DNA from 3 places in the Mammaliicoccus sp. D-M19 genome. Region 3 is predicted to be linked to each of the others. Evidence: riboswitches for the same ligand, from Rfam matches in the RefSeq annotation. Region 3 holds a riboswitch; each other region holds the start of a gene.
The links. Region 3 has a riboswitch for S-adenosylmethionine ahead of LQ675_RS13910 (MetQ/NlpA family ABC transporter substrate-binding protein). Riboswitches for the same ligand answer to the same signal wherever they lie in the genome.

Region 1 (2,250 bases), on a different contig from region 3:
TTTATGAATAACATCACCATTTTGTCCTTCTTTGATTCCCGCAAGTCTCACAAATGGTGCGTCTACTATCGTATGATCTAAATTAAAACTTTCAACATTCATTTTTGTCATGAAGATTCCTCCTTTGATTTCGGCATCATTATATCAAGTTAATTTTGAAAAAACAATCAATTCAGATTTCTTTTACTTTCTTTCTATGTTACTTTATAAGATAATATTAATAAATTATTCTGAAATTAGGTGATGAGATGGAGCGATTACGTGTAGTCCCATACGACAGTATATGGCAACACCTTTTTCTTGAAGAGAAAAAATATTTACAGTCGTTATTGAAAGAACATAGTATCAGCATTGAACATATAGGATCAACGGCTATTCCTGGATTATCTGCGAAGCCGATTATAGATATATTAATAGTTGTAAAAGATAGTAAATCGATTGATGAATTTACACATGAATTATCAGGTTTAGGATATGAATCTAAAGGAGAACGTGGTGTTATCGGTAATCGATATTTCAAAAAATATGATCAATACGGTGCAGTTTCTCACCATTTACATATTTATGATGAAGGTAGCCCACATATTTTAAGATTATTATCCTTTAGGGATTATTTAAGAACATTCAATGGTGAAAGAGAAAGATATAGTCGACTAAAGCACGACTTAGTGATTGAATTTCCTGATGACAGTGAACAGTACTATAAAGGCAAAGACAGCATGATTAAAGAATTTGAGAAAAAAGCAGAAAAATGGTACTTAAATTCCAATGATATTGCAACAAATCATTGACATATCCGAGTTAGACAGTTAGAATTAAATTCAAATTTCATACGAATTATCAAGAGAGACTGAGGGAAGGGCCCGATGAAGTCCAGCAACCTCCCATAATGGAAAGGTGCCAATTCCTGCAGTTTGTTACTGGAAGATAAAAGAACGATTGGCGCACTCCTTACAAAGTAGTGCGCTTTTATATTGGAAAGGTGAATCATTAATGAGTAACTTATCGCAAAATATTATTAATTATATAGAACAAAATAGACATTTATATTTATCAATGAGTCATCAAATTCATGAACGTCCTGAGTTAGGTAATGAAGAAGTATTTGCATCACGTTTATTAAGCGACCAATTAAAGAATCATCATTTTAAGATAGAGAAGAATATTGCGAAACATCCGACAGGTTTCATTGCAACGTATGACTCAGGAAAAGAAGGTCCAACTATTGCATATTTAGCAGAATATGATGCATTACCTGGTCTTGGTCATGCGTGTGGTCATAATATTATTGGAACCTCAAGTGTGTTAGCAGGTATCAGTTTGTCTAAAGTGATTGATCAAATCGGTGGCAAAGTTGTCGTGTTAGGTTGTCCTGCTGAAGAAGGAGGTATTAATGGTAGTGCTAAAGCAACTTATGTGAAAGCTGGGATTATCGATAATATTGATATTGCACTAATGGTTCATCCTGGCCATGAGACATACGTGACAGTGCCTTCATTAGCTGTAGATGTATTTGATGTTAAATTCTATGGACGAAGCGCTCATGCCTCTGAAAATGCTTTTGAAGCGGTTAATGCGTTAGATGCTATGTTATCTTTCTTTAATGGCGTGAGCATGTTAAGACAACAAATTAAAAAGACAGATAAAGTACACGGCGTTATATTAAATGGAGGTGAAGCAGCGAATATTATTCCTGATTTTACACATGCACGTTTCTACACACGTGCCACTTCACGTAAAGAATTAGATATCCTTACTGATAAAGTGAGGAAAATAGCTGAAGGTGCAGCTATACAAACAGGTGGTACATACGAATTAAGACCAATCCAAAATGGTGTAAATGAATTCGTGATTAATAAGCCTTTAGACGAATTATTTAGAAAGCACGCTGAACAAGTTGGTGAAGAAGTCATTGATGACGATTTTGGTTTTGGTTCTACAGATACGGGGAATGTAAGTCATATCGTACCGACTATACACCCACACATTAAAATTGGACCATCTAATTTAGTGGGCCATACGAAAGAATTTTGCCAAGCTGCTGCAAGTACAAAGGGCGATAAGGCATTAATTAATGGTGCTAAAATATTGGCCTCAATGGGATTAGAACTTATAGAGAATGTATCCCTTAGAAATGAAATCATTGAGCATCATCAAACATTAAGGGAGAACTTGTTATGAAAAAAGAATATAGGAAACCACTCAATTTAACGTTAAGAGATTTATATGAAGAAGATATTGTATATAATG
Region 2 (2,250 bases), on a different contig from region 3:
GTACTTATAGTATTTAGAAACCTTAATTTTTTTAGGATTTCTTTGAAATCATTAATTGAGAATGATAATCATTAAGAGAGCACAAAAAAACATAGGATAAAATGAATTATCCTATGCCTATTAATATATTAATCTGTTTCTTGTTCGAGAATTTCTTTAGATTTAGCATCAATTGTAAATTCTGTTGATTCTTTATTACCTTCTTTTAATTCAATAGAATAAACAAGTTTTCCGTTATCTTCACTTAGTGACCATTCTTTTATATCACCTTTAGCTTTGTCTTGTGCTACTTTGAGTGCATCTTCAAATTTAGCGACATCTGATAATTTGAATGTTTGGTCATTATCATCACTATCTTCTTGTTCTTTTTCAACATTCGTAACAGATTTATCATCTGCATTTATCAGTACTTTATTTTCATTTGTTCCATCAACTAATTCAACTTTATAACTCCAATCACCTGTTTCTTTTTCAAACGATAAATCTTTAAGTTCACCTTTTGATTCTTTTTGTGCAGCTTTTACAGCATCTTCTGGAGAGACTTTAACGTCTTCCCATTTAACTGTATTTTCAGTTGCTTTGTCAGAACTTTGATCATCATCTGTGTTTTGATCGTCGTTACTATTTTCTTTAGTTGTTTGTTCAGTTTTTTCATCATTTTGATTATCTTTTTTATCATTGTTATCATCGTCACTATTACCACATGCTGCTAACACGATACCTGCTGACAATAATAAAGAAAGCATTTTATACTTCATATTCTATTCCTCCTATGCTTCATATTCATTTAATATATAGACCATCTCAAACTTTTTAAACATTTAACTTTTTAAAATTAGACAAAATACAATTAATTCGTTATGATTAAGAAACAATAAAATAGCTCGTAGTCTTATTAAGAGTAGGCGGAGGGAATTGGCCCGATGAAACCTCAGCAACAGGCGTATGTACTGTGCTAAATCCAACAAGTTTAACTTGAAAGATAAGAAGATTCTCTAAACAGCTCTTCTTAATCTTAAGATGAGCTGTTTTATTGTAACTATTAAATTAGGAGGCAATAAGTATGAGAACAAGAGACGATATTTTATCAGAACTATTAGAATTAAAGGCAAATCCACCAAAAAGCTTTTCAGGCTCAATAGCTAAGACCCAGAAGAAGAACTCATTAATCCAAGAGTTATGCAGAGTTGAGAACACAATACTTCAACCAACTTCAGATTCTGAACATCAAAATGTTCAATTCGGTGACTTTGAAATTAATATTAAAATAACTAAAAAATAAGCAAAAAAGGAGTAGGACTATATTTTTCGTCCTACTCCTTTTTTATGATTCCATAATGATTTGCATTGCTACAAATTTTGCGACTTGATTACCATTTGCTGCTGCGTCTATAAGTTGAGATGCCATGAAATCTTTACTCTCTCCTGCTACAAACAATCCTGGTACAGATGATTCACCTAACTCGTTTATTTTTATTTTTCCGTTGTCTTCTCTTTCAATATTGAGCCCTTTTAAAAATTCAAAATCAGTATCCCACTTTACACCAATGATTGCACCGCTTCTATTGATTCGTTCACCATTTTTAAAGATAACTTCATTAATTTGTCCTTTATGATGTTTAAATTCAGCTACTTCGCTTTCTACTAATGTGATATGTTTACTTTCAATAAACGCTTTATCTTCTTCAGTTAATAATGAAAAATCACGACTACTTATAACGATATCGTCTGTCCAATTGTTAATAAGCATCGCCATATGTTTCACATGTTCAGGTTGAACAGCTACAAGTAATGGTTTATGTCTCAATTCATATCCATCACACCATGGACAATAAAAGACAGATTTGCCATAACTTTCTTTTAAACCTTCAATTTCTGGTAATGTTTCTCGCAATCCTGTACATACCATAATTTTTTTAGCTTTATATTGTTGATTGGCTGTTTCAACAATAAAATAATGCTCTTCTTTCAATATGTTTAACACCGTGTCATTGATACGTGTTACATCATCATATTGATCAACATCATGTTCTCCTTTAGCTCTCAATTCTTCTGGTCTTACACCGTCTTGTGTTAAAAATGCATGTGAATGCTGTGTCACTTTATTTCTCGCATTATTATTGTCTATCATTAATGTCTTCTTTAAAGCTCTTCCTAACGTGAGTGCACTCGCTAATCCTGCTGGCCCTCCACCTATTACGATACAATCAAACATGGTATTTCCACCTTTCATAACTATTATAGAGTCGT
Region 3 (2,250 bases):
ATAGCACAAATAGGAAACGCTTACAACATAAATTTTAAAGATTTATAATATTATTTCATTGTGAATAAATACACAAATATATAAAATTAAAACCCAGACATATGCCTGGGCTCATGTATTATTCTTTTTCATATGGAATAACATTATCACCATATTCATCTTTAATATATTTCTTCATTTCTTTAGACTGAAGTACTTTCAGAAGTTCTTGGAATTTCTTATCATTTTTATGACCTTCTTTTACAGCTAATATATTCGCAAATGGTGATGATTTATCTTCAATTGCTATCGAATCTTTTACTGGATTCAGTCCATTATCAATTGCATAGTTTGAATTCATAATCACTAAATCACCTTCACCACTGTTATATGTTTTAGGTAAAAATTCTGCACCTTGTTTGTTATTAAAGTTCAAATTCTTTTTATTTTCTATAATATCATCAAATTTAGCATCTTCAATTTTCACCTTTGGATCTATTTTGATCAATCCTTCATTAACAAAGAATGATAAAAATCTTCCTTCTTCTGCTGGGTTGTTAGACACATAAATTGTTGCGCCATCAGGTAAGTGTTTCAAATCTTTATGTTTTTTACTATAAACACCCATTGGCGTTGTGAAAACTTTTCCTACCTCTTCAATTTTATATCCATGTGTTGCTTTTTCAGCTTTTAAGTAAGGCACATGTTGAAATAGATTTGCATCGACATCACCTTTATCCAATAATTTGTTTGGCACTTTATAGTCATTTACTGTTTTAACTTCTAAGTCATAACCTTTTTCTTTCATTTTTTCCTTCGCATGTTCAACCACATCGCCATGCGGAGCCGGAGAAGCTGCTACCGTAATCTTTGTATTTTCACTTCCACTAGATTTCCCACACGCAGCTAATAATAAAATAATACCGATAAAACTAACGAACTTTACGAGTTTCTTCATATGTATACACGCCTCTTTCCAAAATAAAATTTAAAATAAAAAAACTTTCCCTAAAAAAATTAGAGAAAGTTAGATAAACCTCCTCTCATCTTCAAAAGTTTAGACAAACTTTATGTGAATTAGCACCTTTCCAAATAGAAGGTTGCTGGGCTTCATAGGGCACATCCCTCAGCCACTCTTGATAAGAGTCTTTTATTATTTTTATTAATCCTATCATCGTACTCAAGATTAGTCAATTTAAAATTTTACACCGGAGAATGAGGGGATGGTTTGGATGGCGGTGATAAGAGCATTAAGATATGTGAGTTTGGTGAAAGTTGTGGGTAATATAGGTATGAAGCCATGACTTAGTCCATCTCTTTGCTTTACTCAGAATTTAAGCCATGACTTGGACCATCTCTTGGCTTTATTCGGTACTTAAGCCATGACTTGGGCCATCTCTTGGCTTTATTCAGTACTTAAGCCACGACTTGGGCCATCTCTTGGCTTTACTCGGCACTTAAGCCATGACTTTCACCATCTCTTGGCTTTACTCGATACTTAAGCCATGACTTGGACCATCTCTTGGCTTTACTCGGCACTTAAGCCACGACTTTCACCATCTCTTGGCTTTACTCACCACTTAAGCCATGACTTCCTCATTTTTCTATACTTATCTCTCAAACCTTCTTTAACTACGCGACTCTATTAATCGAATTCTACTATTATTCATGTGTCTCGATACAAAAATTTTCTACATTACAATGTGGACATAATAGCTTTCTTGTTTGATAAGTATGATTAGATTTGAACCATTCTGAGAAAATCGGTTTAAATTCATTTTGGCAATTTGGACATAAGTAACTTACAACAGCATAATATTTTTTAACGGCAAATGCTGCATACAATAGTACGAACGGATAAACGATGATAACTGGCTTCCATTTTTTCTTTGTTATCGCCATGGCAATGCTTGTATATTGGCCAATACCGACAATCATAGATACAAACATAAATTTACTTCTAAATTTTTTCATTAGTTGATGCTTTTTAGATTTATTTTTTAAATTCAAGATATTAGATACTGGATATTCGCTTTCTTCACTTATATTCTTTTTAATAAACTGAATTTGTTTCAATTGGTCACTTTCGTTTCGAATATTTTCCTCTAGCTCAATGATTTTTTCACTTAACAGTACATTGAGTGTGTTGATAGACTCATTTGATTTCAACAAAGCTTTAATTTCTTTCAAAGAAAAATTCATATCTTTCAAAATCAACACAATCTTTAATTGATTCAAATCCGCTTCTGTATATAATCTTCTATTATTTTC

Region 1: another riboswitch for S-adenosylmethionine. It lies ahead of LQ675_RS08430 (M20 family metallopeptidase); the one in region 3 lies ahead of LQ675_RS13910 (MetQ/NlpA family ABC transporter substrate-binding protein).
Region 2: another riboswitch for S-adenosylmethionine. It lies ahead of LQ675_RS04055 (hypothetical protein); the one in region 3 lies ahead of LQ675_RS13910 (MetQ/NlpA family ABC transporter substrate-binding protein).

The regions. Positions count from the first base shown of each region.
Region 1 is NZ_JAJNHW010000003.1:67,720-69,969, reverse strand. It holds gene LQ675_RS08440 (S-ribosylhomocysteine lyase) at 1-111, opposite strand, end outside; gene LQ675_RS08435 (GrpB family protein) at 249-791, shown strand; SAM riboswitch class I at 835-934, shown strand; gene LQ675_RS08430 (M20 family metallopeptidase) at 994-2,181, shown strand; gene ldmS (L-aspartate--L-methionine ligase LdmS) at 2,178-2,250, shown strand, end outside.
Region 2 is NZ_JAJNHW010000001.1:781,550-783,799, forward strand. It holds gene LQ675_RS04050 (PepSY domain-containing protein) at 129-758, opposite strand; SAM riboswitch class I at 890-989, shown strand; gene LQ675_RS04055 (hypothetical protein) at 1,064-1,282, shown strand; gene LQ675_RS04060 (NAD(P)/FAD-dependent oxidoreductase) at 1,325-2,215, opposite strand.
Region 3 is NZ_JAJNHW010000010.1:73,656-75,905, reverse strand. It holds gene LQ675_RS13910 (MetQ/NlpA family ABC transporter substrate-binding protein) at 119-937, opposite strand; SAM riboswitch class I at 1,020-1,125, opposite strand; gene LQ675_RS13905 (MerR family transcriptional regulator) at 1,642-2,250, opposite strand, start outside.